Regions from separate parts of the Glutamicibacter sp. X7 genome, predicted to be linked through region 1. Evidence: riboswitches for the same ligand, from Rfam matches in the RefSeq annotation. Region 1 holds a riboswitch; each other region holds the start of a gene.
The links. Region 1 has a riboswitch for thiamine pyrophosphate ahead of thiO (glycine oxidase ThiO). Riboswitches for the same ligand answer to the same signal wherever they lie in the genome.
Positions count from the first base shown of each region.

Region 2: another riboswitch for thiamine pyrophosphate. It lies ahead of thiM (hydroxyethylthiazole kinase); the one in region 1 lies ahead of thiO (glycine oxidase ThiO).
Region 3: another riboswitch for thiamine pyrophosphate. It lies ahead of ACYU0X_RS13175 (ECF transporter S component); the one in region 1 lies ahead of thiO (glycine oxidase ThiO).

Region 1 is NZ_CM142678.1:2,421,841-2,432,279, forward strand. Features, by position in the region: gene ACYU0X_RS11535 (ThiF family adenylyltransferase) at 1-485, opposite strand, end outside; gene ACYU0X_RS11540 (thiazole synthase) at 486-1,292, opposite strand; gene thiS (sulfur carrier protein ThiS) at 1,295-1,540, opposite strand; gene thiO (glycine oxidase ThiO) at 1,541-2,668, opposite strand; TPP riboswitch at 2,665-2,775, opposite strand; gene ACYU0X_RS11555 (GNAT family N-acetyltransferase) at 2,856-3,872, shown strand; gene ACYU0X_RS11560 (mechanosensitive ion channel) at 3,958-5,178, opposite strand; gene ACYU0X_RS11565 (YnfA family protein) at 5,416-5,754, opposite strand; gene ACYU0X_RS11570 (OsmC family protein) at 5,772-6,212, opposite strand; gene ACYU0X_RS11575 (NAD-dependent epimerase/dehydratase family protein) at 6,209-7,174, opposite strand; gene ACYU0X_RS11580 (alpha/beta fold hydrolase) at 7,171-7,986, opposite strand; gene ACYU0X_RS11585 (acetyltransferase) at 7,983-8,447, opposite strand; gene ACYU0X_RS11590 (tetratricopeptide repeat protein) at 8,513-9,076, opposite strand; gene ACYU0X_RS11595 (GNAT family N-acetyltransferase) at 9,069-9,611, opposite strand; gene ACYU0X_RS11600 (DUF4303 domain-containing protein) at 9,654-10,439, opposite strand, start outside.
Region 2 is NZ_CM142678.1:48,166-58,604, forward strand. Features, by position in the region: gene ACYU0X_RS00255 (beta-phosphoglucomutase family hydrolase) at 1-277, shown strand, start outside; gene ACYU0X_RS00260 (extracellular solute-binding protein) at 415-1,812, shown strand; gene ACYU0X_RS00265 (carbohydrate ABC transporter permease) at 1,839-2,729, shown strand; gene ACYU0X_RS00270 (carbohydrate ABC transporter permease) at 2,738-3,592, shown strand; gene ACYU0X_RS00275 (LacI family DNA-binding transcriptional regulator) at 3,721-4,767, opposite strand; gene ACYU0X_RS00280 (uracil-xanthine permease family protein) at 4,777-6,036, opposite strand; gene thiD (bifunctional hydroxymethylpyrimidine kinase/phosphomethylpyrimidine kinase) at 6,073-7,509, opposite strand; gene thiE (thiamine phosphate synthase) at 7,506-8,147, opposite strand; gene thiM (hydroxyethylthiazole kinase) at 8,159-8,944, opposite strand; TPP riboswitch at 8,934-9,028, opposite strand; gene ACYU0X_RS00300 (GntR family transcriptional regulator) at 9,064-9,426, opposite strand; gene ACYU0X_RS00305 (hypothetical protein) at 9,423-10,439, opposite strand, start outside.
Region 3 is NZ_CM142678.1:2,752,368-2,762,806, reverse strand. Features, by position in the region: gene ACYU0X_RS13200 (Na+/H+ antiporter subunit D) at 1-1,333, shown strand, start outside; gene ACYU0X_RS13195 (Na+/H+ antiporter subunit E) at 1,350-1,973, shown strand; gene ACYU0X_RS13190 (monovalent cation/H+ antiporter complex subunit F) at 1,970-2,239, shown strand; gene mnhG (monovalent cation/H(+) antiporter subunit G) at 2,239-2,625, shown strand; gene ACYU0X_RS13180 (DUF4235 domain-containing protein) at 2,648-2,899, opposite strand; TPP riboswitch at 2,976-3,098, shown strand; gene ACYU0X_RS13175 (ECF transporter S component) at 3,177-3,800, shown strand; gene ACYU0X_RS13170 (ATP-binding cassette domain-containing protein) at 3,797-6,130, shown strand; gene ACYU0X_RS13165 (type 1 glutamine amidotransferase domain-containing protein) at 6,215-6,916, opposite strand; gene ACYU0X_RS13160 (TetR/AcrR family transcriptional regulator) at 7,149-7,736, opposite strand; gene ACYU0X_RS13155 (NAD-dependent epimerase/dehydratase family protein) at 7,964-8,893, shown strand; gene ACYU0X_RS13150 (hypothetical protein) at 8,912-9,418, opposite strand; gene ACYU0X_RS13145 (hypothetical protein) at 9,458-9,625, opposite strand; gene ACYU0X_RS13140 (aminodeoxychorismate lyase) at 9,710-10,439, opposite strand, start outside.

The sequences.
Region 1 (10,439 bases):
GTGCCCCACACCAGCGGGGTACCGCTCAGCTCGGCGGCGTCGTTGCTCAGGTAGCGGGTGGCAAAGTTATCGGTGCCATCGATGACCAGATCGTGGGCGGCGAAGAGCTCTAGGGCGTTTGCCGGTGTGAGTCGGCCGGAGATCGGGGTGACGCGCGCCCCGGCATCCAACCGGTGTGCGGCCTGCACCGCCGAGTCCACCTTGGCCAGGCCCACGTCGGCCTCGCGGTGAATGACCTGGCGCTGCAGGTTGGAGGCTTCCACGCGGTCGTCGTCGATCACGGTCAGCTCGCCGAGGCCGGCGGCCACCAGATACTGGAGGATCGGGGCACCCAGTCCGCCGGCGCCGATCAGCAGCACCTTGGCGTTGCGGATGCGGCGCTGCCCCTCGGGACCGACCCCGGGCAGGGTCAGATGCCGGGCGTAGCGGGCCAGCTCATCCGGTGACAGCGGCGGACCGGGGGCCACCAACGGGGGCAGCGGCATCTACAGTTCACCGACCAGCGTCTGCATCATGCCCTCGGCAGGTGAGGAGGCCAGCGCCACGTCACGGCGCGGAATTCGCCCGGCCAGGTGGGCGGCACGCCCGGCGCGCACCGCCTCGCGCATCCCCTGAGCCATCAGCGCCGGGTTGTGCGCGCGGGTAACCGCGCTGGCCAGCAGCACCGCGCTGCACCCCAGCTCCATGGCCAACGCCGCATCCGAGGCGGTGCCCACCCCGGCGTCGAGAATCACCGGCACGTTGCTGCGTGCGACGATGGTGGAAATATTGTGCGGGTTAAGGATGCCCAGCCCGGAGCCGATCGGTGAACCGGCGGGCATGATGGCGGCCACCCCCACATCCTCGAGACGCTTGGCCAGGGCCGGGTCGTCGTTGGTGTAGGCGAAGACCGTGAAATCCTCGGCCACCAGCTGCTCGGCGGCGCTAAACAGCTCGATCGGATCGGGCAGCAGGGTGTGCTCGTCGGCGATGACCTCGAGCTTGATCCAGTTGGTTTCCAACGCCTCGCGGGCCAGTTGGGCGGTGAGCAACGCGTCGCGGGCGGTGAAGCATCCGGCGGTATTCGGCAGCGGGCGCACGTTGTTGCGGCGCAGTAGCTCATAGACCGACCCGGAGCCGGCGGCGGCGAAATGCCGGATGGCCACGGTGGTGATCTCGGTGCCGGAGGCCTCCAGCGCCTGTTCGACACTGGCCAGCGAACTGGCCCCGCCGGTGCCGAGGATGAGCCGCGAGCTAAACTGCTGCCCGTCGATTTCAAACGTGTCGGTAGCCAAGTGGTCGATGGTGCTCATGATTAGCCTCCTTGGGCTGCGGTGACGATATCGAGGCGGTCCCCGGCACAGAGTGCGTAGCTGGCCCACTTGCCGCGCGGAAGCACCGCGCCGTTCACGGCGAGGGCGACCCCGAGGCGGCTGCCGTCCACGGCACGCCCGTCCTCGCCCAGTGCACGTCCGGTGTGCGTGGCGATCAGGTCGCGGGCGGTGCTGCCGGCTGGCACGCTGTGCGCCTGGTTGTTCAGCTGGATGTCGATGCTGTGCATTTAGGTTGCCTCCACGGGTTGGGCTGGCAGGTGGCCGCCGGTGAAGCGGCTCAGGGACAGGGTGGTTTGTTGGGCGGCGGGCAGCTGCCCGCCGGTGGCGAGGGTGGCGGTGGCCTTGGCGGCGAAGGGAGTCAGCAGAATCCCGTGCCGGAAGTAGCCGGTGGAGACCACCAGGCCCTGCTCGACGCGTTCGATAATGGGTACGTCGTCCTCGGTGCCAGGCCGGGCCCGGGCGATCACCTCCAGGAGCGAGGCGTCGGCCACCCCGGGCACCAGTCGCCGGGCATCGTCGAGCAGGGTGTGCAACGCCCCCACATTGACCTCGGCGCGGCCGTCTTCGCGGCTGCTGGCCCCGAGCACCAGCGAACCGTCGCGGCGTGGCACCAGGTAGACCGGGCGGCGGTTGACGATCCCGCGCACCGTGTGCTCGATCAGCGGCCGTCCGCCGTGCGGGCGCAGCCGCACAATGTCGCCGTACACCGGACGCAGCGGTAGCTCCGGGGCACCGGCCAGCGCACCGAGTCCGGTGGCTAATACCACGCAGTGGCCTTCAACCACTCGCCCCGAGGCGAGGCGTACCCCGCTGATCGTTCCGGCCTCGCGGAGCACCTCGATGGCCTGCTCGCGGACCAGCTCGGCGTGCAGGTAGCGCAGCAGGATAGCGGTCAGCGAGCGTGGGTCGACCTGATGATCGTCGGCAAAGCGCATGGCCCCGGCAATATTGGCCGCCAACGCCGGTTCGGCCGCCCGGGCCTGCGAACCCAGCAGCCGTTCGGTGCGCAGCCCCAGGGATTGTTGCAAGGATTCGAGTTCGTTCAAGGCCTGCCGGTCGGCGGCCTCGGCGGCCACCACGAGTGTCGCGTTATCCCGGTAGTCCGGGCGCTCTCCGGTGATCGCCTCGATGCGGTCGATGAACTGAGGGTAGTCGGCGGCGGCCTGCACCATCAACGGGTGCAGGGTGTGTTGGCCCCAGACGGTTTCGGCGGCCGGGGCAAGCATGCCGGCGGCGGCGTGGCTGGCCCCACCGGCCGGGTCGGGGTCGATCACATTGACCGTATGCCCGGCTGTTTTGAGTTCGAAGGCGGTGGCGAGGCCGATGATTCCGGCGCCCACGACGAGAATATGCACGACGGCACACTTCCTTCCTACGGCGGCATCACCCGCATCAGGTCTGGCGGTCGGCGTTCGGCCCTCTCAGCCCACGTTCCAATCGGTGGGCTCCCGCGAAGTTGTTGCGATTATAAGCATGAGCCCGCTCACTAAGCGAAATTCCATGACGTGAGCATTTAGCCTCGCGGCGTGATCTACTGTGATCATGCAGCACACGGATTTTCCGCAGATTCTCGACCCCGCCGCTCCCCTCGTCGAGCACCTGACCGCCAGTGAGGCACGGCTACTGGATCCGGCCGTGCGGCACGACGAAAAGTCCCTGCGCGAGCTGCTGCACCCGCACTTCACCGAGGTCGGCGTCTCGGGCACCAGCTATGATTTCGCCGCCATCGTGGCCCTGCTGCAAGCTGAGCCCGCCGCCGACGCCGGACCTGGGGTCCCCGGCAAAGTGCTTGCACCGCAGCTGTGTTTGCTGGCCCCACAGACCGCGCTGCTGCGCTGGCGTTCCGAGACCGGCTCGGTACCTGCCCACCGCAGTTCGCTGTGGCAAAAGCACGAGGGCGAATGGCGTTTGCTCTTTCATCAGGGTACGGCGACCAGCGAGCCGCTACCCGCAGCCGCCGCAGAGCTAGAGCAACCTAATGCCGACGACGCACCACGTTCTACCGCGGCACACCCCGCCGCACCACACGACGGCATCTTCCTGCGCCCCCTCGAACCGGAGGACGCACAGGCGGTGTTGGCGGCCTTTGATTCGGACGCCGCGGCCATGGCTCGGCAAGGTCAGGTGACCACCATGGCCGAAGCCGAGCAGTATGTGGCCCGGCTGCTGGATCCGGCCAACCTTCAGCTCCCACTGGCCATCGCCACCGAAGACGGGCTGGCCGGTTTGGTCAGCGCCGGGATCGATGCCACCAATAACAACGCCTGGGTCTGGTACTGGATGCACGCCGCGTACCGGGGTCGCGGTGTGGTCAGCGCGGCGCTGCGTACCCTGGCTCGGGTACTTTTCGACACGCACGGGATCCACCGGCTCGAGTTGGGCCTGCGCGTGAATAATCCGGGCTCGCGCCGCGTGGCCGAAAGGGCCGGATTCATCTGCGAGGGCCGCGAGCGCGGCAAGTTCCTCATTGACGGGCAGCGCGTGGATACCCTGCTGTACTCCCGGCTGGCCAGTGACCCACGGCCGGCCTCGGCACGCGAGCTGCCCTTGCACCAATAATTACCGGGCAAAGGCAAGGGGACCGCCCACCGTGTGGTGGGCGATCCCCCGATAGTGCCGATCGTCGGTTGATCGAGCCTCAGCTTTAGCGGAACGGATCGGTATCCGGCAGGTCGGTACCCTTAGGTCCGTTGTCCTCGCCCAGCTTGGACTTGGCCAGCACCTTGGCCGCTGCGTCGCGTCCGCCGAGACCGAAGGCCAGTGCCGCGGCCAGCGCCGCACCGATGACTACCGCGCCGAAGGCCATATTCACGATCGAATCGGCCAGGCCCATGTAGCGCAGGCCCATGGCCACGAACAGGGCGATCGCGGTGTAGCGCACGATCTTCGAGGCGGTGCCGTCGGCCATGAACTTGCTGATCACGTTGGCCACGACGAAACCGGCGGCGATGATCAGGCCACCGAAGAGCACCCGGCCACCCAGGGCCAGCACCTCGTTGAGGATGTTGGTGATCGCCGGGAAGTTCAGCATCTGTGCGGCCATCACACCGAAGAAGAGCACAATGGCGATGCGCACGATGGTGGCGATAATGCCCGAGGCGCTCTGCCCCTCCGGCACGATGCCCCAGCCGGCGACGGCCCGGTCGGTGCCCACCCCGTGCAGGGTGGATTCGAGCAGCTGCCCAACGAACTTGGCGATCATGATACCGATGGCCAGCAGCACCAGTGCCATCAGCACCTGTGGGATAGCGGCCAGTACCAGTTCGAGCATGCGCTGTGCAGGACCGGAGATAGCTTCCAGACCCAGCACCTGCAGGGCGGCAATGGCCACGACCAGCAGGATCAGAGCAAATAGAACGTTAGCCAAGACGTCGACGATCTTGCCTTGGGCCTCGCGGCTGGCGGCCTCATCGAGCTCCTCGCGGTCCTTGGAGAATTTCTTGACCAGGGCGGAGAAGTCGACGGTCGATAGCGCGGTGACAACCAGCTGTCGGACGATATTGGCGATTACGTAACCGATAAAGAAGATGAAGCCCGCACCAATAAGGTTCGGGATAAAGGCCATAACCCCTGTGAGCAGGTTCTGCACCGGGGACAGTACCTCGGTCAACGAGAACAGCTGCAGGATGGCCACCAAGCCGAATAACCAAACGATCAGGCTCGCGACCTTGCCAAGTGACTGGCCTAGTTGCGCTCCGTCGTTGCCTTGTTTCTGAAGGAATTTCACCCTGGTCACTAGCTTGCCGATGGCCCATTTGATGATCTTGGCCAAAAGCCAGGTGACGAGGAGAATAATCAGCGCGGTGACAACCCTTTGTGTCAACAGCGCCCAATCGATGTTGCCGAAAACGTTCTGAGTTTGCATCACTGCTCCTTAAACGTGGGGACACCTTTGACCCTACGACGAGGAGTCCGCCCTGACTAGGGCAGAATACTGAGCACGAACGACGCAATACACGGTGGGAACTCAACCCAAGCGCGAAATCCGTGGCAAATATTGGCAAAATCCACGATCTGCGAGGAACATCCCCGGAAATCGCTACGGATCCATGTTCATGAAACTTTCAGCAAGGAGCCATGGAGGCTTTTCACCCAGCGAAGATTAGCCTCGTGGGGAGTACATAATGACGCCGACGCCCACTAGGCAAATGGCGGCGCCGATGAGGTCAAACCGGTCCGGGCGGTACCCATCGAGCACCGCACCCCACGCCAGCGAGCCGACGATAAACACCCCGCCATAGGCCGCGAGGATACGTCCGAAATTCGCATCCGGCTGCAGGGTGGCCACCACGCCATAGAGACCCAGCAGCACCACCCCGCCCCCGACCCAGAGCAGGCCGCGGTGCTCGCGCAGCCCCTGCCACACCAGCCAGGCCCCGCCGATTTCGGCGAGCGCGGCCAGTGCGAACAGGGCCACCGATCGAAGCACCTCGGAATTCATTGCGCTACGCTTTCGGGCTACGCCTGATCGGTTTCGACGATACTCCGCACGCTCGCGCCGTGCTCCACGGTGCGCGAAACGGTGCAGTACTTGTCGTGGGAGAGCTTCACGATGCGCTCGACCATACCCCGGGCCTTGCGTCCGTCCTCGGTATCCGGGAACTTCAGGTCAAAGGACATGGTGATGTCCTCCATTTTGCTGGCCCCATCTTCGGTCACCTTGTACCCGCTGGCGGCCACCTCGAACTTCTCCGGTTCGGTGCGGCGGGTGGTCGCCACATCCACGTCGATGGCCGAGCAGCCGGCAATGGCGGCCAGCAGTAGCTCCACCGGGGTCAGCAGCCCCTCCCCTTGACCGAATTCGACGCTGGCACCGGTTTCGGCGCTGGTCGCCCGGTAGCGGCAGGATTCGGTGCGTTCGACGCTCACTTCACGAAGGGATCGGGTATTTTCACTCATGCTCCCATCCTCCCATGAAGCGCCCCGGCACGCTGGGAATCCAGCACCCATTGCACCTCCTCGGCCACGAGCGACAAGCTATCCGCCGGGCGATACCCCAGCTCTTTCGCGGCGCTGGTATCCAGCTCGAACGGGTGGGCCGAGGCAAAGGGATTAGCGAGAGTGGACGGACCATCTCCGGCCTCTTGCACCTCCCCTGTGTAGCCCACCGTGTGCGCGATCCGCTCAAAAATCGCGCGGGCCGTCACCGGGTGGGCATCGGCCGCATTCAGCACGCGCGACGCGGGGTGAGCGGCAACGAGTTCGAGCAGTTGGGCCACGTTGGCCGCCGCAGTCAGCGACTGCACCGACTCCAAACTCGACACCCGAAGCTCAGGCGGGTTTCCTTGCATGGCTTCGACGATCCCAGCGGTGCGTGCGTTGCGGGCCCAGGCTCCGTGCACCTTTCCCGGGCGCAGCACGCTAACCGGCACCCCGCTCTCCAGAACCCGTAGCTCCATGGCGCGTTTGCCCGGGGCGTAGCCCTCTCGGGTGAACGGGTCCAGATCCCGTGCGCCGGGAGCGACGCAGGACTGGGATTCGGGTACCGGCCCGGCAAACTCGGGTGGCTGCTCGGCGTTGACATGTCGTCCCTCCGCGTCGGTGTAGACGGCACGCGAGGAGATCACCGCATTCGATGTGCAGTCGACCGCCCACCGACACAGTTCATCGGCTCGTTGGGCGTCGAAGCACACCATGTCCACCAATAGATCGGCGCCACCTGACAGCAACTGGCCGATCCCGGCGGTATCAGCCCGGTCAAGGGCGTGGAAGCGCACCCCGAGCTCTCGCAGTGGCTCTGGGAATAACTCCGCGTTCCGCCCGGTCACCTCGACCCGCCAGCCGGCACGGGCGAAACGTGCGGCGGTGGCCGCACCCATCGCCCCGGTACCGCCTAGAATCACGATTCGTTGCTGGCTCACTGTCCCGTCTCCTTCGCCTCGGCGGCCACTGCGGCCGCAAAATTACGCATCGCCGCCAGCACCCGCCGCGGCCGATCAATGTGCACGTTATGTCCGGCTCGGTCCAGTTCGACAAGCTCGACCGTCGCGAACCGGTCGCGGAGCCTTCGTTGATTCTGGTAACCGACCACATGATCCTGCCGACCGGTGATAATCACCCCGTGCGGCCATTGGCCAGCGCCCTCCACCGGCAGCCTTGGCAGAGTGTACTCACGGGCCAGCTTCGCCATGGCCCGCACGTTCGCCACCCGGATTCCGGGAAGCACGAAGCGTTCGAAGCGCTGGTAGTTCGCCTCGCTTTGCACCACCGACATTTCCGCATAGTTCTCCGCATCGGCCGCGGAAAGGCTAGCCAGTAGTCGCGGCTCGGAGTGCAAGATGCACCGTTCGGGCAGGGTGCGCCGTTCGGCCTGCGGGTACACCACCGGCGCGCACAGGCCCACGCCCAGCACCTGCCCGGGCAGGCGGTCGGCGATCTCGGTGGCCAAGAGTCCGCCCATTGATTGTCCGACGATCGCAAAGGGCTCCGTGCCAACCACCTCCCGCACCGTGCCCTCGAGCCAGTCGGCGAGCTGCGGCAGGCCGCCACGGTCGGTCAGCGCCGGGGTTTGCCCGAAACCGGGTAGGTCGACGTAGACCCGACGAAAGACCCCGGGCTGCGCGAAGGCAGGGTCCAACGGGAGCAGGCAACGGTGATCGACCCCATTGCCATGCACCATCACCACCGGAATGCCGGATCCGCGTTGTAGCACCGGGGCACCGCCGATACTCATTGGCGTGGTCCGCTATAGCGAAGGTGTAGCAGCGGATACGGGTTACCCTGCCCGTCGAGTTCACTGCGCCCGATCTGCTCGAAACCCAGATGCGTATAGAAGCCGTGTGCCTGCGGGTTCTGCTCATTCACATCCACTTCAAGGTGCGGATGCGCGGCGAGCGCTTCGTGCACCAACGCGCTCCCCACCCCGCAACCGAAGGCCTCCGGCGCGACGAACAGCATTTCCAGCCTGCCGTCGGCGAGGCCGCTGAATCCCACGAGCTTCTCTCCGTGCAGGGCCACGGTGACCAGCACCTGGTCTAGATACATATTTTCGATAAGTTCGGCGAGCGCCCCGATCTCTGATTGCGATAAAAAATGGTGCGTGGCTTCCACCGCGCTTCGCCAGATCTGGAGTATCGCTGGAATATCTTCCGGGAGGTTCGCGGCGCGCAACTGCAACGCTTGGTCGGTGTGCATGGGCTCAGCCTACGATGAAGCAGCGCTCGCGCCAATTTGCCGCGGTACGGGAAACCGGCCGTGGCCTAGAGGTTTACGCCACGGCGCCGGGTTGCGCGTAACGCCAACACCGAGGAGTCGATCATCTCCTGCCCGGCTCGATGCTCGCGCCGCAAGCTCTCGGCCTGTACAAAGCAGGACTCGGCCTCGCGGTAATCTCCCTGTTCGAAGAGCGACTTGCCATAGTGCTGATAGGCGAATGCCACATCCATCGCGTGAGCTCGCGGATCGGAGGGCTCTGTCGTCGCGATGAAACACTCGAGCGCCGCCCCATAGCACTCATCGGCGCGCGCGTAGGCGCCTTGCCACTGCCAAACGGTGGCCAGTCGCAGCAACCAGCGAGCCTGGGACGAACTTGCCTCTCGAGGTTGACGGACTAGTTTCTCGACCCCGGTGGGTCCATCGAGTTGGGTGAGCGCAAGCAGCTCGGCTTCCTCGAGCCTGCCGCCGATGCGCAACAGCGCGACACGTTGCGCCGCGTCGAGTTCCGGCGACGGCTGGTTCAGCAATTTCTGGATCCGCGTCGGGTCGGTGGCCACTTCGCCCAAGGTCTCCGGGTCGATGGCATACAGCGGACTCTGTTCAGTCAAGGTCGTTCCATTCGAAGGTAGTGGTCGTGCCCGTCTCCCAGTCCCGACGCAGAATCGCATAGGCCACGCTGGCGACCGGCGGCGCGCCAGCTACCGGCCAGGACTCCCGGTAGTGAGCCTCCTTGAGCCAACCACAGCGTTCGAAGACCTTACGCATGGCGATATTGTCCTCACGGGTTTGCCCCTCAAAGCGGGTGACCTCGCCGAAACGGCCGAAGACATAGCTCGTAACCGCGGTCAGCGCCTGCTCGCCCAGCCCTTGACCGCGCCACGATGTGGCCAGTCGCAGGTCGAATAGCGGCGTGGGATCTTCCAGGTCTTCCAGGCGCACAAGTCCGATGCGCCCGTGCTCACGGTGAATCAGCCAGTGGCTCTCATGCTCCGCGTCGTGAAAGTCGCCGTCGTCGATCATTTCCTGCACGTCCATGACGCTGAGCTGAGAACGCACATGGAAGGGGAAGTGGTGGCTGGTCATGAAGTCCAGCAGGGCGGCGCGATCGGCGCCGTTCACGTCGACTTCTTCTAAGGTGAGCATAAGCCCATCCTGCCAGCAAAGACGCCGCAAGTGAACAGGCGTTTATCGCCGAACTAACCATCCATAGAGGTCATCGGTCACCCAGTCACCTACACCCGCTACGTCCTCTTCCAACGCTCCGAGATCCAGCGCATAGACTTCGCTGGCCGCCGGTTCGTGCGCGGGCTCGAAGACGGCGCCACCGGCGCGCATGAGGTAGCCAATCCCGCCGCTGTCGTCCCCGATCAACACCCATCCCGGTGCGTACTCGGCGACCTCAAAGGTCTCATTACGTTCGGCTAACGAGTGCGGCCCATAGATCGTGGTGCCATCGGCCAGATAGAGACCCGGACTCCTCCCCCAGAGTTGCGCCAGCGCATTCGTTGGCGCGGGCACCAGCTGGTTGGGAGTGTCGGATAATTCTTCGGCCGCGACAAGGTCCGACGACAGGCGGGGGTCTTCGCAGGCCTGCTCGATCCAACGTTGAAGCAGGTCTCCTGCCGGGTTGAGTCGACGGGTGGAGCCGGACGTCGCCGGATCCGGCGGCATGGTTTCGGTCAACAGGAGAACCTGGCGGCGTGCCTCGCCCCGCCCGAACGCTCCGGCGCAGTCTATGTCCCGCAGCGCCTGTTCCATGAGGCGAAGCCGTCGGTCCAACTCGCCGTCGAGGTCCGCCAGTCCTAGCTCGGACGGATCGCCGAGTAAGTCCCACTGCTCGGTGAGTCTCGCCAGATGCTCGTCGCCGAGGATGGCGAAGCGGGCGTCGGCGAAATTCCATGGGTCCTCGCCGGGGAGCGTCACACTGAGATACGGGCGTAACAGGTCTCCGGTGGTCACCAGCGCGACGGT
Region 2 (10,439 bases), 1.2 Mb from region 1:
GTGGCGTTCGATGAAGTTCCGGTTGACCTGGCAAGGCGCCCAAATCACCGTCTGCCTACGCCCGGAGTCGATTTCTTTTGATCTCTGCGGCGCCCCGGCGCTGTCGGTGCAGGTGCGCGGGGAGACCATTCAGTTGATCGAAAACGAGACCTATACGGTGCCGTTGGCCGACCAGGGTCCGGTGCGCGAGGGGCGGCCAAGTATCGAGCACGTCCTGGACCGGCAACGCGAGAATAACCGCGATCAACTTCGTCAGGCGTGGCGTCGCAACGTGTAAGACGCCAAATTGCTAAAACGAAATATCAGCGTATGACATGGCCTTATGCGCTGATATTTCTTTTAACTATTGACGGGTAATTCACATCACATCTAGGATCTGTCAAGTGAACCTGACACGTGTTAGGAGATGTGGATATGAGTTCAGGAATAACCCGGCGTGCGCTGGTGACAGCGGCGGCTCTCGGGATCGCAGGGGTGAGTGTTGGGGCGTGGCCTCGCCTGTCCGGCGCCGATATACCCGGGCGTCACGCAAAAGGACTGCGTGTAGCCATTTTGGGTAACTCTGCGGACGCAGAGGCCAGACGCGGAATCGCCGAGGCTTTCATGCGAGAGCATCCGAATATTCCGGTGCACCTGCAGGCCATTCAGGGTGCAGATTGGAAGGATTTCTTCGCCAAGATTCTGACCATGGTGGCCGCAGGTAATGCTCCAGATGTGGTCTATGTGGCTACCGAAGGGACGCAGCTATTCGCGGAGAAGCTCGCCGAGCCCCTCGATAGCTATGTGCAACGCGACGCGCAACAGGTAGCGGAGTATTTTGCCGACGTGCACCCGTCACTGATCGAGGCGTTTATGTACCGCGGCAGTCTCTATCAGATGCCGCTGGACTTTAACGCCGCGAATATGTACTTGAACTCGTCGACCTTGAGAAGGGCGGGGCTTGAGTATCCTCCCGCAGAGTGGACGTGGGACGACTTCGAGTCCATGATGCGCGGAATGAAAAAGCGCGAGGGCAGGGGCTTCACTCCGTACTACTGGACCAACCGCTTATTCGGCGGTGTTGTGCCATGGCTTTACACCAATGACACATCTTTCCTTACGGAAACTAGGGCTCAGGGCGGTTCGTGGCTATGGGATGGCTTTTACCCGGGTGAAGCGACGAAAACTCCTAGGAGTGGCGGCTACCTGTGGGAAAACCCGAATGCCGAAGATCCGAAGGTACTGGAGACCTTCGAATTTCTCCGCGACCTCGTTGGCCAAGGTCTGGCTGTACGTCCCGAGGGTGGAGGAGGGAATTCGCTGGTGGGACTCTTCGCGAATGGAAAGATCGGTGCGGCACCTGCCGGAGGCTACTGGGTCGACGGATTGGTTCAAGGTGGGATGGGCCCCAAGGATTTCGATGTGCAGTTCTTTCCCGGACAGCGCAGTCAACGCCACCAATTCGGGGCGGCAGGTTACGCCATCATGCGTGATTCCAAGCTGAAGGACGAGGCCTGGGAGTGGGTCAAGTTCACCGCGCGGCGCGATCAAATGCTCACCATGTTTGATAGGCCCAACACCACCCCGACGCGCCGTTCGATGGTCAATGAAGCCTTCTACGCAAAGACCGGGCCGCAGCACTGGAAAGTCTTCTATGACACCTTGGATCGTTTTCCAACCTCCGGGCCCATTCCGGCACCGCCGCAACAAGCCGCCATCGAAACTGCACTGATGAAGAACGTCACCAACGCCGTAGGCGGAAGTAGAGCTCAAACACGACAAACATTAGGAGCTCTCCAACGTGACCTGGAACTTGCGATGAGGAGCGTGTAATGGCGCGTGTTACCAACCTTGCGACCATGACGCCAGCCGGGCGAACCCGATCATGGCGCACCTTTGCCTGGATTTTGATTGCGCCCACGGTGCTTGGCATGTTGCTGTTCACGGTGGTGCCTATTATCGGGTCATTGCTCCTAGCGTTTTTTCGCTGGGACATCATTTCCGCGCCAGAGTTCGTTGGTTTGCAAAACTTTGCCGAGGCGGTCAGTAGCCCTACGGTGCGAGTCAGCTTTCTGAACACCATCGCGTTTGTCGTGGTTGCTGCGACCCTTCAACTGGGCATCGCCTTGATGCTTGCTGTCCTTGTGCAAGAGAAAATGCCGAACTGGTTACGAGTGTTCTTCCGCTCAGTCTTCTTCTTTCCGTTAATCCTTTCGGCTGCCAGCGTCTCCATCTTCATGAGTTACCTGTTCAACGAGCAGTTCGGAGTCGTGAATTGGTTACTGTCACTGGTCAACATTCCTGCGGTGCCGTGGCTTACCACCTCTTCGGGTTCCGCGGCCGTGATCATCTTGGTCTACGTGTGGCAGAATTTCGGCTTCTCGTTCCTATTGTTCCTCGGCGGGCTTTCGTCCATCCCCAAGGACATGTACGAAGCTGCTGAACTTGATGGTGCCGGAGGATGGGGCAAATTTGTTCACGTAACCATGCCGCTTCTGAGCCCCACCACACTGGTGGCCTCCGTGATGGCCGTGATCAATGCCCTGCAGGTGTTCGACCAACCCTATGTGCTTACCCGCGGAGGTCCGGGAGACAGCACACGCACCGCCGTGATGGTCATTTTCGAGTCAGCTTTCCAAAAACTGGAGTTCGGACTTGCATCCGCCATCGGGCTGATCCTGATGATTCTGATCATGTTCGTTACTTATATTCAATTCCGGCTCAGCCGCCGCTTCGTCTTCTATCAGTGAGGTTGGAAATGACAACCCTAGTTACTTCCAGAAAGCAACGCCGTGAACGTCATTCGGGATCGATCGGCCGTGTCATCTTCCTGTTAGCGTGCGCGCTGTTAACGCTTGGACCGGTGCTGTGGACTCTGTCCACATCGCTGCGGCCACCAGGAGAGGCCTTTGATCTACCTCCGCAGTTCCTTCCGTTGAACCCGGACTTCAGTTCTTATACGGGTGTGTTTGAACAGATCGACATGCTTCGGTTGGTGATCAACTCGGCTCTAGTTACAGGCCTTATCGCAGTGGGTCAGATGGTGTCCGCGGCAATGGCCGGGTATGCCTTCGCTCGGCTAGAGTTCCGCGGGAAGAAGTGGATATTCGCGTTGATCCTAGCAACAATGATGATTCCGGTTCAGGTAACGATTGTTCCGGTGTTCATGCTTGTTCGCGGAATGGGTCTGGCCGACACACTGCTGGCCCTAATCATTCCCGCGATCCCCACCGCGTTCGGCACCTTTCTAATGCGCCAGTACTTTATGGGTATCCCGGCCGAGCTCGCTGAAGCCGCCCAGATCGACGGGGCCAGTCCGTGGCAGACGTTCCGCAGTATCTACCTCCCCTTGGCCATGCCGGGCATGGCCATCGTCGGAGTGCTTGCCTTCAACTACCACTGGAATGAATTCTTCCGGCCGCTGATCATGACCATCTCGGAAGAAAACTTCACGCTGCCTCTTGGCTTGGTGACACTGCAGGGCAACATGGGAACAGGTTCGATATCGGTGGTGCTCGCCGGCGTGATCCTCTCGATGATCCCGGCCTTTATCGTCTTCCTTTTCGGGCAGCGTTCGCTGCGCGAGGGCTTGACCGCGGGCGTCAGCAAGTAGACAGCATTCAAGGTGACTGCCCCGCTGGGTTCCGCGATTCCCTCGTTCAGTTTTAACGGGCCGTGCCTGGCCCCACCTCGTTGGACTCATATGCGCACAGACTGCAAGAGATCACCGTGAAGTGATCACTAGCTGAACCCGGCGGGGGCGGGGCCTGTCGAATCTCGGAGGGTCAAATGGCAATGGATCATGGCACCGTTGGTTGTCGATTCTTGGCCATCGAGCAGGTTGAGAACATATTCTGCGGCCTGACGGCCCATTTCGAAATGGGGTAGTCCCATCGTGCTCAGCCCGGGAACGGTAGCTTCAGCTAGGTGCGGTTGATCATCGAAGCCGAGGATGGAGAGATCTTGCGGTACACGTAATCCAAGCCCTCCCGCGGCTAGCAGTACGCCGGTAGCGACGCGGTCATTTGCCGCGAAGACGGCGGTCGGTCGTTCGGTGCCTGTCAGGACAACTTGCGCGGCGGTAAACCCGTCGTTGATTTCCCATCCTGCCGCAACGCGGGGCAACGGTTCGAGCCCAGCGGTGGTCATCGCGGCGTGGTAGCCGGCGAGTCGGGCTGGGATCGCATCTTCGTCGTCGCCTCCGCCGATAAAGAGAATACGGCGATGTCCCAGTGCTGTCAGATGTTCAGTGGCTCGCTGGGCTCCTTCACGCTCGTCGGCGATAAAAGCCGCGAGTAACCCTTCGGCATCACGGCAATTGGCCATTGCTGCTGGCAGTGTGAGTAACGGTTTGGGAACACGAAGAGTCCGTAGGCCATTGGTAGCCAGAATAAGCGCGTCCACTCGTCGGCGAATCAACTGACGGATGGCGTGTTCTTCACGGACGGTTCCCGGACCGGCGAATGCGGTCTGGCCGATATCGGAGATGATGCTCAGATAGCCGCGATCGGCCGCGGCACTATTTACCCCACTTATGAGTTTGCCGGCGAAGGGAGACGACGCGATTTCATCGGTGACGATGCCGATGATGCCGGTTCTCTGCTGCCGCAGCGACACGCCCAAAGGGTCAGGACGGTAGTCAAGTGCCCGGGCCGCTTCGCGGATGCGCTTCTGAGCGGCCGCCGAAACGTTACCGGCCGCGGTCCCGTTCATCACCATTGAAACGGCGCTTCGGGAAACGCCTGCACGTTGTGCCACATCACGGGCCGTGGGACGAGAAGTGGACATAAATCGATACTAGACGCTGTGGTGGCGCAACCGGGTGATCGTCGTCATCACATGGAAGACCACGAGCGTAGCGATCGTGCCCATGGCAATACCGCCAAGCTGAATTGGGCCGTAGCTAATCTCTTCGGTTACCGCGATGGCGATGATCAGACCGGAGCCCGCGGTCATCAGGTTGATCGGGTTCTGGAAGTCGACTTTGTTCTCGATCCACAGGCGTGCGCCGATGATGCCGATCATTCCGTAGAGCACGATGCCGGCGCCGCCGATCACACCGGCCGGGATGGTGGAGATCAGGGCGCCGAACTTGGGGAGGAAGGCCAGAGCCATGGCCGCGATCGCTGCCACGAAGTAGGCGGCGGTGGAGTACACCCGGGAGGCGGCCATGACGCCAATGTTTTCCGCGTAGGTGGTGGTCGCCGAGCCGCCACCGAAGCCGGCGATCACGGTGGCCGCGCCATCGGCCATCAGCGCCCGACCGTTGTAGCCGCTGAGATCGGTTTTGGTCATCAGGCCCACGGTGCTCACATGACCGATATTCTCGGCCACGAGCACGAAGACCGCCGGTAGGAACATCAAGGCCACGGAGAAGTCGAAGACCGGGGTGGCGAATTGCGGCAGGCCGATCCACGGGGCCTCGCCCACGGCGGAGAAATCCACCTGGCCTTGGACCATGGCCAGCAGGTAGCCGGCGACCAGCCCGACCAGGATCGAGAGGCGCCCGAGCAGGCCCTTGAAGGCGACGGTGGCGATCACAATGGCCAGCACCGTGCCGAAGGTGGTCAGCGGCACTGTTTTCATCGGGGTCAGGGTGGCCGAGGCCAAGTTCAGCCCGATTAGCGCGACGATGGTGCCCATCACCACCGGTGGCATGAGGGCGTGGATCCAGCCGGTGCCAGATTTCTGCACGATGGCACCGACGAGCAACAGCAGGGCACCAGTCATCACGATCCCACCCAGTGCCGGCCCCATGCCCCCGCCGGTGGTCATGGTGGCACCCACCGGTGCCAGTAAGGCGAAGGAACTGCCGAGGTAGCTGGGTACCTTGCCGGCCGTGATCAGCAGGAACAGGATCGTGGCGAGCCCGGTGAAAAACAGGGTTGTGGTCACCGGGAAGCCGGTCAGGGTGGGGACCAAGATGGTTGACCCGAACATCGCCAAGATGTGCTGGGTGCCAATCGAGATGGTCTGCGGCCAGTGCAACCGCTCATTCGGGGCGACAACTTCGCCCGGGGTGATCGATTTGCCGTCGCCGTGTACTGTCCAGCCCACCTATGTTCCTTCCGCCATGGCCGGAATTGGCCTCGCCTATTCTACGCGGGCGGCCGCCTGGGCGAAGAAGTACAGTTCATGGCGGCTTGAACGTTCGAAGGCGAGCCACATGCGCTGACGGGTGGCCGCATCGGCGCGTCGCCATGCCGCGCGGACCAGATTAATCGCCTTGGTGGTGGCCGCGTCGAATTCCGGGGAGGAGTACTCGGCCAGCCACGCCGCATAGGGGTGCTCCGGATGGCTGGCGGCCGCCAGACGTTGGCCCACGTCCTGGTAGATCCAGTAGCAGGGAAGGATGGCGGCGATCAGCTCGGAATAGTTGGCGGTGCAGCTGCTGAGGTGGTTGACGTAGTTCAGCGTGGTTTCCGACGGCGTATCGCTGAAGTGCGGCAGGAAGCCACGGTGCAGTTCCATTTCCCCGTCCAGGATTCCCGTGCAACCGATGGCCCAGAAGCGTTGGGCCTCGATATCGCTGGAGATCTCACTGGCGCGGGCCAGTACCTTGGCGTAGGTGCGTAAGTAGAGGGCATCTTGGTTGATGTAGTAGTCGAAGTCCGCGCGCGGTAACGTGCCATTGGCGAGCTGGCGGATGAACTCAAGGTCGTCAATCTGCGCCCGAATATCCGCGATACGCTCCCACCATTCGAGCATCGGATCGCCCGGCTGCGAACCGGCCGCGCGGTGCAGCGCGCCGAGGTGATCCACCGGGCCGTGCCCGGAGCCGACCTGCAGGCTCGCCGCCCCTGAGATGGCTTCGGCGAGGTAGCTTTTGGCCATCTCCAACGCCTGCGACCAGTCGGATGTCGCGGCGTAGTAGGTGGCCAGCGCGGAGGAAAGTGTACACCCGGTTCCATGCGTGTGAGTTGTATCTATGCGCGGAGAAGAATATTCGGCGAGAACGCCATAGGCCCCTACAAGGGCATCCGGGCAGCTACTGGAGTTCAGATGGCCACCCTTGGCCACGACGAGCACATCGTGGCGATCGGCCAGCTGCCGCGCAAGCTCAATAACTTCTTCCCACCGCTCTGGGACGGGTTGGCCGCTGAGAGCGGCCAGCTCGTCGATATTCGGGGTCAGCACCGTGGCGCGGGGAAGCAATTGTTGCAATGCCGCCGTGGCGTCCGCGTCGAGTAGCGAGTCTCCGCTGGTGGCGATCATGACCGGGTCGAGCACCACCGGCACCTCGATGTGAGCCAGCCAGTCGGCAACCTGCGCGATGACTGCGGCATTGGAGAGCATCCCGATTTTCACCGCATCGATCCGCACGTCCTCGCTGACCGCACGGAGCTGCTCACCGACGAACTCTGGCTCGATGGCATGGACAGACCGTACACCTTGGGTGTTCTGGGCGGTCAGTGCGGTAATGACGCTCATGCCGTAGCCGCCGCAGGCGGCGATGGTTTTCAGGTCGGCTTGGATCCCGGCGCCGCCCGAGGGGTCGGATCCGGCAACAGAGAGAATATTCAGGCTCATCGGGCGGACTCCCAAGCGTCGATCAGTTCACGGGTTGCGGTTTCGGGGCTTTGTGCGGCGCAGATTGCGCGAACCACGGCCATGCCGGCGGCTCCGCCTTGACGCAGGGCGCTGGCGTCCTGCGCGGTCAGGGCGCCGATGGCGACGCAGGGAAGATCTACCCGACCGGCAGCACGCAGGAAGCCATCGATCCCAATAGGTGTTGGGTGGTCTTTTTTGGTTGGTGTGGCTCGGATGGCTCCGACGCCCAGATAGTCGATGGCCTGCGCATCACGCGCGGCTTGGGCCAGCTGATCGTCGGAGGAGGCGCTGAGCCCGATAATGCCTTCGCCAATCAGCGTGCGGGCCACCCGAACCGGAAGATCCTTCTGCCCGATGTGGATACCGGTGACCGCGGCACCCGCCGCACGGGCGGCCAAATAGACGTCGATCCGGTCGTTGATCAGCAGTTCGGCTTTGCCCTCGGTCAGTTCGGCGGCCGCGATGGCCAGCTCATAGAATTCCCGCGCGGTTTCCTCTTTCGCGCGCAATTGCACCCACTGAATGCCACCGGCGACCGCCTGCGCGATCACTTCAAGGGTGCTATGCGGGGTGCAGCTTGCCGTATTTGCCACTAAGTAGGGGCCAAGTTCACGCATTCAACAGTCCTCTAATGCTTCTCATGTCGTACGAAGTCGATGTCACTGGGCGTTACCTCGCCCAGCTCATCTAGAAAATTCACTGCAAAGCTTCCAGGTCCGCGGGAACGCGACCACGCACGTTCGGCGGCTAGTCCATACCAAGCGTGGGCGGACACGGCCGCTTCAAAGACCTCGTCGCTGGCGGCGACCATGGCGGCCGTGAAGGCTCCGAGGGCACACCCGCCGCCGGTAACCTTGGTCAGCGCCAAACCATCGGTATGAACGAGGGTGATGCGGTGGGCCTCGATGATGGCATCGGCCGGACCGGATATGGCAACGACGCTGCCGTAGCGGCGCGCTAGGTCGGTCCCGGCATCCATTGCGGCCGTGACGCTGTCGGTGGAATCAACGCCGCGGCCGGCGGATTCAAAGCCGGCCAGTGCGAGGATCTCCGAGGCATTGCCGCGGATCAGGGTGGGCCGAGCTGGCAGCAGGCTGCGGGCAAAATCGGTGCGCTCGCCAAGGGCACCGACGGCCACCGGATCAAGAATCCATGGGGTGTTTGCCTCGTTGGCCCCGGCAACCGCCTGCTCCATGGCGCGCATTTGTTCGGTGGTCGGGGTGCCGAGGTTGACCAACACCGCGGAGGCCACCTTGGCAAATTCGCGGGCTTCCCCGGGCAGATTGGTCATCGCGGGGGCCGCGCCAGCGGCCAGCAATACATTTGCCGTGAAGTTGCTGACCACCACGTTGGTTAGACAGAACACCAAGGGTTGTTGCGCGCGCATGCGTTCGGCAACGACAGATAGTCTCATGCGACATCCCTCCGCTAGTTTGACCTAGTTCAGGTTCAACGGGTCTCATCTCAGTCGGCGGCGCCGACACCCCGTGTCACTCGATGCGAGCGTACGTAACCTCGCGGCAGATCACAAATTCATGACCGGCGCCGAATAAGCGCGATCAGTGTGGTCTCATCGACGCCTTGGGCTCGTGCCAAGGCAAGTAGGTCATCCACGGCCTGCAGGATATCCCGCTCCATATGCGGTTTAGCGTGACCGGCGGCCACCACCGTGCCGGCCCGTCGCCGTGACTGCACCAGGCCTTGAGCCTCGAGTTCCTTATAGGCGCGCGCGACGGTGCCGGTTGCCACGCCTAGATCGGTGGCCAGCGCGCGAACCGTGGGGAGTCTGCTCCCCTCGGGTAGCTCGCCTAAGGCGATGAAGGTGGCGACCTGGCTACGGATCTGCTCGTAGGGAGGTAACGCAGCATCCAGGTCCACGGTAATCTTGGCGCTCATCGAATCCCTACAGAGCTGGATCTCTGCATCTTGGGGGTTGCCGGGCGCTGCAAGGCCAGCACGGCGGGTGCAAAGCAGATCACCACGCCGACTAATCCGAAATCGTTCAACAGTTGATACCCCAGTAGCAACATGGACACGATGGCCCCGGTCACCACGCGGAGCGAGCGGAATTCCAGAACCTGCCGGTACCAGATTTCTTGCTGCGCGGTGACGTTCCAGGGGATCTTTGTTGCACGGATGAGCGCACAGAAACCCGCATATGCCGCGACAAGCGCGCTAACTAAGACGAGCGGGATCCACCAGGTAGGGGTGACAAAGCCCCACAACATATCTAGCGGGGGATTTAGCAGGAAGTAGAGGGTTACTGCCACAGCAATTCCGGCGCTGATATAGGTCCATCGGGGCAAGGGGGCCGATGGCCTGGCCAGATGCCCCAGAGTTCGCGTCCGAATGATCATGTAGAGCAGGTACGCGGCGTTGATCAGTAGATACAAGAAGGCTACTGCCGTGATGAGGAGCAAAATAGCCGTGGTGCGTTCAGCCGTGGGCATGCTTGCAGGTCCGGTGCTCGGCAACATCTGCCAGAAGGCGGCGGCTACCAGTAGAGCCAGCGTAGCGCTCATGTACTGCACCGCGAATAGTTGTTCACGCAGCCGTCCGAAGGGGGAGATTGCCTGGCGGCGGCGCGCCTCGAAGTTCGTTGGTGGGCGCCAGAGCAACATGCCGAAGGAGATGGCCAGGACGGCGTAGTTCGCCGTTTCGTCCCAGCGGCCGGCAACGCTCTCGAGCCGATCCATATAGTCGATTCCGCCGCCGAGCCCGTCGAGGAACTCTGTAGACCGGTCGTAGAGCCACCGCGCCTTGTAGTGCAAGGCCTGAGCGGCGGTCGTGGCCAGAAGCACGGTCACGGTGCGATACAGCCGGTTGAGCCAGGTGATGCGCAGCAGCCGATTATCGTGTTCGGTGATTCCCTCCAGTGGCTTGCGGCGCAAGATGACCAGTGTGGCGAT
Region 3 (10,439 bases), 330 kb from region 1:
CATGGCGGTGCTCCTCTACGCCACGAGCCAGGGTATCGCCGATGGTGACGAGCAAGGGCCGGTGTCGATCTTTCACCCGACCTACCTGATCCTGCTGGCGGGGGTGTCGAATGCCTTCATGGCCGGGGATCTGTTCAACCTCTATGTTGGCTTCGAGATCCTGCTGACCGCCAGCTATGTGTTGTTGACCCTTGGGGGCACCGCCGAGCGAATCCGTGCCGGTGTCACCTACGTGGTGGTATCGGTCGTTTCCTCGGTTTTGTTCCTCACGGCCATCGCCATGGTCTATGCGGCAACCGGTACGGTGAACCTGGCTGATTTGGCGGTGAAACTGCCCGAACTAGACGAAGGTCCGCGGCTGATCCTGCACTCTTTGCTGCTGATCGCTTTCGGCATTAAGGCGGCGGTTTTCCCGCTCTCCTTGTGGCTACCTGACTCCTACCCGACCGCCCCGGCGCCGGTAACCGCGGTATTCGCCGGATTGCTGACCAAGGTCGGCGTCTACGCGATTGTGCGTTGCGAAACGCTCCTATTCCCGGGAGGGGCGCTGAATCAGGCGCTACTGGTGGTCGCCGCCTTGACCATGGTGGTCGGTATCCTCGGTGCCCTGGCGCAGACGGACTTCAAACGTATGTTGTCCTTCACCCTGACCAGCCACATTGGTTATTTGATTTTTGGTGTTGCGGTGGGCACCGAATTGGCCGTCGCCGCAACGATCTACTACGTCGGGCACCACATCATTGTGCAGACCTCACTGTTCATGGTGGCGGGGCTGATTGAACGTCGTGCCGGCAGCGCCAACGTGCGCAAGCTGGGTTCGCTGGCGAAGATTTCTCCGGCGTTGACCGTCTTGTTCTTCATCCCGGCGATCAACCTCGGCGGCATTCCACCATTGTCGGGCTTCCTTGGGAAGCTTGGACTTCTGCATGCCGCGGTGGAGACCGGGGGAGCGCTGAACTGGCTGGTGATCGCCGCTGGTTTGCTCACCAGCCTGCTGACCCTACTGGCCATTATTCGCGTGTGGGCCCGTGTGTTCTGGCGACGTGCCGCCGATGCCGAGGAGCCCACCGAGTCACTGGTGGCCGAAGCCAAGGAGATCAGCGACCTGACCTTCCAGGGTGGCGCCGAGCGCCCACAGTTGGGCTCGACCAAGGCGCGGGAAGTCGAAGCCAACGCCCTGCCGTGGGGAATGCGTTGGGCAACTGCCTCACTGGTGGTCGCGGGATTGGCCCTGACGGTTTTCGCCTCACAGGTTTTCGCATTCTGCCAGCGCGTCGCCGCAGAACTGCTGGCACGTGAACCGTACATCACCTCGATCTTGACCGGGCAGTAGGAAGGGAGTGGGAACCATGGAGACTCCAAATAGCAAAGATCAACGCATCGATGATGCGCTCGATCCCGTTGGCATACGTCACCGTGCCACCCTGCGCGAAGAATGGCCGCTACTGATCCTGCTGGTGTTGGTGTGGGGTGCTCTCTGGCGAGATTTTTCGCCGGGGAATCTGCTCTTCGGTGCGCTTATCGCGGTGCTGATCACCACGCTCTTCCCCTTGCCCCCGGTGGTGCTGCCGGGACGCTTGAACCTTTGGTACTGCCTCAAACTGTTCGTGTGGTTCATTGGTGAAGTGGTAGCCGCCAGCGTCCATGTTGCGTACCTGGCCCTGTTCAAGGGGCGGGCGACTCGTAGCTCGTTGATCGCGGTACCGCTGCGCACCGAGTCGGATCTGATCGTGATGACCGTGGGGCATGTGCTCACCCTGATCCCCGGGTCCTTCGTCGTTGACGTGGACCGACGCAGCTCCACGTTGTATCTGCACTACGCGGATACCGAGGATGAGCAGGCCGTGGAGCGGGCGCGAACCCAGATTCGCGATATCGAACGCCGATTGATCATGGCCATAGGCAGTAAGAGCGAGTACGAGGCAATCAAAGCCGAGTGCGGACCGAAGTTTTCGGCGAGGAAGGCACAATGATGACCGAGATAGTGATGTGGGTATGCGGCTCGGTGTTATCGGTCGCCTTGATCCTATGCGTCATTCGCGTGGCGAAAGGCCCCTCGATCCTCGACCGAGTGTTGGCCTTGGACGTGATGCTTTTGATCGTTTCGGCCGCGGTCTGCCTGGAAATGTATTACAACCGGCACCTGGATAACGTGCTTTTCGTCGTGGTCGCGTGCACGGTGGGCTTCATCGGTTCGGTGACCGTCTCACGCTATGTAACCGATCAGAGGAACGCCTGATGGACGCCTTTCTGGATGTGCTCGCTGCCGTCTTCCTAATCATTGGTTGTCTGCTGTCTTTGGTGGCTGGTATCGGTTTAATGACCTTCCCCGACTTGCTCACCCGCTTGCATGCCGCGACCAAACCACAGGTACTGGGGTTTCTGCTGATCTTCATTGCCCTGGCCATCCACCTACGCTCTTGGGCCGTGGTGCCCGTGCTGGCCTTGGCCTGGGGGATGCAGTTGCTGACCGCACCGGTCTCCGCCCATATGATCGGCCGCTCGGGCTACCGCACGAAGCACGTGAGTCACAAGTCGATCTATAGTGATGAGCTCGCCGCAGCGATCCGCGCGGTTGAAGCCGAACAGCGGCATGACCAAGGCCCGCCACCGGAACAGCAGTGACGGGCCTTAGGCTACGTAAAAACTACTTCTTCGTGAGCTTCGACAGCGCCTTATTTGCGCCGCGGTCGGCGATCACCTGAATGACTGCGGCCACCGCTGCGGAGAATACGGCAAAGGAGATTGCCTGACGCATCGTGGCCTCGGCCTGCGCATCCTTTCCGCGTGGGGCATCGTTGCCGGTGAAACCCTTCCAGGTGCGATCCACCAGCTTCGTGGCCAGTGCACCGGCACCGAGTGAAACCAACATGGTGACGATTTTAGAAACGGCGTTCATCGTGCTCCCTCTTGTTCATATCCGGTCCTCTGCTTACCCGTCTCCAGCTTACCTGCGCTAAGCTTGGGGCGCAGAACCATTCCGACAGGGGAGCGCCATGTCCTTTAACAAGGACCAAAGGCGCTGAGAGTGCGATAGATCGCAGACCCTCGAACCTGCTCCGGCTAATACCGGCGAAGGAAGTCGAGCATCTCGGATGCGGAAACCCGTTTCGGCCCATTTAATAGGACGCGCGGTTTGCGTACATCCCCCCTCCTTATCTCAGGAGGAGACCATCATGAGTACTTCAGCAATTAAGCCCCGTGCCAGTTGGCGCGTGGTAGATATCGTCATCGCCTCGGCCATCGCAGTGGCCTCCGGTGTGGTTTTTTGGGCGTGGAACGCGAGCTACGGCTTTGTATCCCTAGGCTTCGTCGCCTTCCCGCCAGCCGCCGCCTTCGTTTCGGGCATGTGGCTTTTCCCGGCAGCCCTGGGCGCCTTGATTATCCGCAAGCCCGGTGCCGCTTTGTACTGTGAAATGCTGGCCGCAATCATCTCGGCCTTGCTGGGTTCCCAATGGGGACTGACCGTCCTGCTCTCCGGGCTCGTACAGGGTCTGGGCGCCGAAGTAGTCTTCGCGGCCGTGCGCTACCGGAAATTCGCCCTGCCCGTGGCACTTATTGCCGGGTTGATGTCCGGATTCTTTGGAGGGTTCACCGAGGCCTACGTACTGGCCTACTACGAGGCCTACACCCCGTTCATGAAGTTCTTCCACGTACTGGCCATGTCGATCTCCGGCATGATCATCGCTGGACTATTGCCATGGCTGGCCACGCGTGGCTTGGCCCGCACCGGTGCGTTGGGTGCGCTAGCTAGTCGTCGAGCCCACCTTGAAGGGGCCTGGCGGGGACAGAGTCGATGAGTGCCGGGCTGGGGGAACAGCGTCCTGCGACGGTGCGCACCCAAGCCTTGGCCGTCTCTGCCGAGAACTTCGGGTGGCGTCATGCCGAACGTGAGCAGCCCGCACTTCAAGGCCTCAACCTTCGTATTCCCGCAGGGCAGAAGGTGCTGCTGCTCGGGCCCTCGGGGGCCGGAAAGTCCACGCTGCTCTATGCTCTGGCCGGCATCCTCGAAGTCGATGAACTGAGCGAAGCCACTGGGTCCTTACGGGTGGGAGGCCAGGATGTCTTTAGCGCCAAGCAACCGGTCGGGCTCATGCAGCAGGACCCGGAAACGCAGATTGTGCAATCTCGGGTTGTCGACGATGTTGCGTTCGGCGCCGAGAATCTTGGCATGGACCCGGAACTCATTCGCGAACGGATCACCCCGGCGCTGCAGGCCGTGGGCCTGGGCGCCCTCGACGGGGAGCACCGCACCGCGCACCTCTCCGGTGGACAAAAACAGCGCCTAGCGCTCGCCGGGATCTTGGCCATGGAGCCGGGGTTGATGCTGCTGGACGAACCCACGGCCAATATCGACCCCGAGGGTGTGCCCGCCCTACGCGATGCGGTACTTTCGGCCGCCGAGAGTACCGGCGCTACGTTGATCGTGGTGGAGCATCGGCTCGAGGCTTGGGCCGATGCGGTAGACCGCGTGGTGGTGCTGGCCCCCGGAGGCGGCGTTGCCCACGATGTTGACCCGCAGGCACTGTTCAGCGACCGGCAGTTGCGCGCCGAGCTGAGCGCTGCCGGCCTCTGGGTGCCGGGCATCGTCCCGGAGACCACCGTGTTTGCCGGCACCCCGGGGGTGGAGCTATTGCATGCGCAAGATCTCGTTGCCGCACGCTCGGCGCAGGCACCGAAGACCGCCGCAGTGGATCTGCAGATTCGGGCCGGAGCTGCCTACTGTATTCGAGGAGCCAACGGAGCCGGGAAATCCACCCTGGCGCTGACCCTCGGAGGGCTGCTCGAGCCTTCCAGCGGCACCTTGCGAGCCAGCGAGGACCTTGCCGGGGAACTTTCCGAGCAACCCTTTAGTTGGAAGGCCGGAAAGCTCATTGCGCGCATTGGAACGGTGTTCCAAGAGCCCGAGCACCAGTTCGTCACGCAGAGCGTGCGTGAAGAGCTGGAGTTTGCCCCGCGCCGGGCCCACGCCGCCGATCCCGCGGCGCCGGCCTTCGACGAAGAGCGGATCGCCGCCCGAGTTGATCAGTTGCTGCGCCGCTTGCGCCTCGAAGACCTCGCGGAGGCGAATCCCTTCACCCTCTCCGGTGGGGAGAAACGTCGGCTGTCGGTTGCCACCGTGCTGGCCGCCGACCCGCAGGTGCTGATCCTCGATGAGCCCACCTTTGGACAGGACGCCAATACTTGGCGAGAACTGGTGCAGCTACTCATCGAGGCTCTCGAAGCCGGCACCGCGGTCATTGCGGTAACCCACGATGAGCAGTTCTCCGCGGCCCTAGCCTCCCAAGAATTGCAGTTGCCGGCGCCACGTGAAACTTCTGAGGCCACCGGACGGCCGGGCCCAATGCTCGATGCGCCGTTGGGGGAGTCATGGTTGGCCGGTATCAATCCGCTGGCGAAGCTTGCCGCGGTGGCTGCCGCCACCCTGCCGTTGGTGTCCACCATGGACTGGGTCTCTGCCTCTGTGATTATTGTGGCGACCCTGGTGGCACTCCCGCTGGCCGGACTGCGCCTGCTCTCGTTCCTGCGCCGGGCGTGGCCGCTACTGGCCGCTGGCGCGGTGGCCGGCTGGGGTGTGGCGCTGGTGGGCGAGGACGCCGGCCGAATCCTGTTGCATCTTGGGGTGTTCACGGTGACCGAGGGCTCGGTGGCCGCCGGTGCGGCGACCGGGCTGCGAGCTATCGGCTTGGCGATTCCCATGGTGCTACTCGTGGCCAGCACCAATCCGAGTGATCTCGGCGGGGCGCTATCTCAACAACTGCGAGTGCCGCACCGTTTCGTGTTGGGCGCGCTGGCAGGGATGCGCTTACTGGGCCTGCTCACCGAGGAATTCACCACGCTGGCCTTGGCCCGGCGGGCCCGAGGTGTCGGGAACTTCGGTTCGCCGCGGCAACGCCTACGAGCTCAATTGGGTCAGTGTCTGGCGCTATTGGTGCAGGCGGTACGGCGTGCCTCGCGGCTGGCGGTCACCATGGAAGCCAAGGGCTTCGGTACCGGGGAACGCACCTGGATTCGTAGCGTGCACTTTGGGCTGCGAGATCTTCTGGTGATCGTGGCCGGAGTGGTGCTCGGCGCCGGAGCCATTGCCGCGGCGTTGGGCGCTGGGACCTTCCACCTGGTGTGGAGTTAATCCAGCGATGCGCTCGGAGCAATGACAGACAACTAATGCGGCACCCGGTACCTCAAAAGGCTCGGGTGCCGCATTTTTGTGTCTTTATACGCTGGCCGGTGTTTCGAGCAGTGCGGTGACCTTCTGCGCGGTCTCCTTGGCGGAGCTGGGGTTTTGGCCGGTGACCAGCCGACCGTCGGTTACGGCGTAGGAGACGAAGGGCAGCGTCGCCTTCTCGTAGAGCGCGCCGCGCTTCTTCATTTCTTCCTCGGCGTTATACGGCACGAGCTTATCGACCCGGGCCAGCACTTCTTCTGTCCACGCGAAGCCGGTGACCTTGCGGTCGGCTACGAGCAAGGAACCATCGGAAAGCGTCGTGTTGAGCAGCCCGCAGTATCCATGGCAGACCGAGGAGACGACTTTACCTTGCTCCCACATCTCGCGGGTGATGCGCTGCAATCCCTCGCTATCCGGGAAGTCAAACATGACGGCGTGGCCCCCGGTGAAGTAGATCGCGTCATAGGCTGAGGAGTCGATCTGCTCGGGGCGCAGCGTGTTTTCTAGTAGCGCCATGCGTTGCGGATCGTGGTGCCAAGCCTTGGTGGCCTTGTCATAGCTCGGAAATTTCAACGACCGCGGTTCTAGCGGCGAGGCTCCGCCCAGCGGGCTGACGATATCCTGCGCGAAACCATGCCCGGCAAAGACTTCCCAGGCGTGAGCGAGCTCCGAGAGCCAGAGCCCGGTCGGGTGCGACTCATCGTCGTAGTGTGCAACGTTCGTGACGACGTGCAGAATGCGTTTGGTCATGAGGATCTCGTTTCGATGATCGTGGGGTGGCGTTGGTGCAGAACCGGATGATGCGGCGATGGGTGGACAGTAACTCGTTTGAGGGGCAAGTTGCTAGGTGTCTCGATAACTCGCAAGGCGGGCACAGCCAACGGTGGCACGAGGCGTCCCGAAGAAATTTGCAGTGCGTATCGGCAGACTACGAATGGATGTGAGCGCTGTCAACACCTTGCGTCCTGCACTACTCGGCTCGCTAAGGCTGGCCCAGCGCAAGGATCGCCAGTACTGCATCTCGCACCCGAGCGGCCACCTCCTCGGTCGGGGCAGGGCGATACTTCCCGTCGAGGTGGAGGAACGCCAGCCCGTGCGCTAAACCCCAGAGGGCGGTGGCCAGTTCCGCTGAGGCCTTCGCCGGCAGCATGCGCTCAAGTGCCTCGTTGAGGACCGTGTGGAGTGCCTGAGAGGCTTGGACGCGCGCGCTATCGCTTTGATCGCATTCGTTGCCGAACATGAGTCGGAAGACCGCGGGGCGACGCAAGGCAAAGTTCACATAGGCGACCCCGAGCTCGGCCAGTGCTTCAGGTGCTGCAGTCACGTTGGTGTGCGAGGCCAGTGTCTGTGCTAGCTGCTCGCGCAGGTCCTTGAATCCTTCGACGGCCACGGCGGAATCCAACGCTTCTCGATCCGTGAAATGACGGTAGGGCGCGGTGGGGGAGACTCCGGCTCGTCGCGCGACGGCGCGAAGCGAGTAAGGCTCGCCCGACTCGAGTATGTCGACCGCCGCGCTAATGAGCGCGGTACGTAGATCCCCATGGTGGTACGAACTCTTCAATGTTGACACTGCTAACCTTCCCGTCTACGCTCAAATGTGAGCACTGCAAACATACCGCATGTGCTTGGGGAAGTCATGCCGATCGTGATGGTTAGCTAGCCCGCTGGGGCAGTGGCCGCACGGGAGCCTTGGAGTCGAGGCTCGCCCACCCCTTAGCGAGCGCGAGGTGCAGTACACGCCACGCTACTTTGCATGGCGACCCAGCGATCAAGCATCCGACCGGGAGAACCTACACCATGCAGACCATCCTCGGAGCCAGTGGACAGATTGCCACCGAGCTCGCCCGCGAACTACAGCGCATCCAGGCCGGGCCGCTACGACTGGTCAGCCGTAACCCGCGCAAGGTCAACGACAGTGACACCCTGCACCGCGCCGATCTATTGGATGCCGTGCAGACTCACCAGGCCGTCGCCGGCAGTGACATCGTCTACTTCACCGCCGGGCTGCCTGCAGATACCGAACGCTGGGAAGCCGAATTTCCCACGATGCTCCGCAACGCGCTCGATGCGACGCGCGCCGCCGGGGCACGGTTCGCGTATTTCGATAACACCTACATGTACCCGCAGGATCATCGGATCCAGACAGAACAGACTCCCTTCGAACCGGTGGGGCGCAAGGGCCAGGTGCGTGCGCGGATGGCGCAGCTGGTGCTCGAGGAAATGCAACGCGGCGAGATTCCCGTGCTGATCGCCCGGGCTCCGGAATTCTGTGGGCCGGGTCGTACCCAAGGATTTACCAACTCGCTTGTGATTGAGCGGATGAAAGCCGGAAAGCGGGCACTGGTGCCCGTGCGTGCCGATCGGCGGCGCACGCTGATCTGGACCCCGGACGCCAGTCGTGCGCTGGCGAGGCTGGGTACCACTCCAGACGCCTACGGCCAGACCTGGCATCTGCCGGTTAGCGATGTGCACCCCACCTATGGTGAGTTTGTTGAGCTTGCCGCCACCGTTTTTGGGGTCAGTAGCCGCTATGCCGTGGTGCCCCGCTGGGCCCTGAACGCCGCGGGGCTTATCAATCCGCAGGCACGCGAGATTCGCGAGCTATTGCCGCGCTACGCGGCCGACAATCTCTTCGACGATTCCAAATTCCGCGCCCGGTTCCCCGACTTCGCGGTCACTAGCCATGCCGAAGGGTTGGAGAGGATCCACCGCGAAACGCGCGACTAGGCTCGGGTAGCTGGCGGGCTAGCGGCGATCGATCACATATCCCACCGCGGCGCGGGTATCGCCAACGGGAATGATTGTCACTCGTGAATTCTCGGCCGATTGTTCAAGGGTGAGGTTCAGCTGTTGTTCCCCACCGGGTTCGGCGCAGGAGGCGATCTCTCCGGCTATGGTCTGCGACCCGATGGTCAAAACCGGGTAGATCTGCCCACTGCCTACGCACCGCACCACCAACTCATACTTCCCCGGTGACCAGGTGGAAGCATCCTGGTTGATGAGCGGGATGGTCCGCGGTTCGGCTGTGCTCCCCGTGGCGGTGGGGTGGGCAACACTGGCAACGAGGTGTTCGGCGCCGTCGTCAAGCAGGTGATCTAATTTATCGACCTCGGCATCGAGCTTGATGGTGCCGGTGTGCATTTCCGTCGGTTCGGGTGCTTGGGCCTGCGGTGCGGGTGTGCATCCTCCAAGTGAGAAGGTCAGCGCCGCCGTGGCGGCGAGCGCTGGGTACACGCGGTGTAGTTTACTCAAGCCCTGCCTCTTCTTTGCCTAGGGTCGATTAACTACATCCTACTCGATCTCACTGGCTTTTATCTGATTGGTGGGCGAACTCTTTTCGCGTTGTTCGGCCACATCCAACAGGGCGCGGCGCACGGCCGCGCGAATCACGGTATACAGCAGGTAGAAAAAGATGGCGGCGGCCACCACGGACAGGGCGAGTGAATTGATGATCTCCATAGCGCCAGCCTAGGTCAGCGGCCGGCGGACACGGAAGTGCCCGCCGGGTTATCCGCCAACGTTCAACGTGCTGGCTGGAGGAAATTAGCGAATCGACTGGCTCAGTTCGCTCAGTTCTTCATGCAGCTCGGCATCGAAATGCAGAGGCTTGGCATCCAACGAACGTACCGGGGTCAGCAGACGGACCGAGGACACTAACCAGACGCCATAAGACTGGTACAGATCCGAGGGCTGCAAGGGTCCATAGCCCAATTCCCAGCCAGCCTGTTCCGCCGCGGCAAAGATGGCGGCCTGCGTGGTTCCGGGCAGGATGCCGGTTTCGAGCAAGGGGGTGATCAGCCGCTTGGTGTCGCCATCACGCTGCGCCACCAGGACGGTTGAGGTGGGGCCCTCGAGCACCATGCCGTCGGCCGAGGTGAAGATGACGTCGTGTGCACCATGCTGGTGCGCGTAACGTAGCGCTGCCATATTCACCGCATAGGACAGCGTCTTGGCACCCATCAGGAGCCAAGGTGCTCGGTCAGCCAATTTTGAGTCATAGCCGCGGTCAAGCAACAGCACGTCGATGCCCGAAGCACGCTGTTCGCGGCCGAGCGCCGGCGCCGGGCTGACGCTGATCCAGCACCAGGCCGGGTCGCTGTCGGCGACGCCGCGTGCGGCGACCAGCTTGACCACCGCTTCATCGGCGCCACCGTCGGCGTCGAAGTCCGCAATGGCGGTGTCGATGGCCGCCCGCCAACTCAGCTCGTCGGGGATCGTCAGGGCGCAGGCTGCGGCAGATTCCTGCAGGCGCGCTAGGTGGGCATCGAGCTTA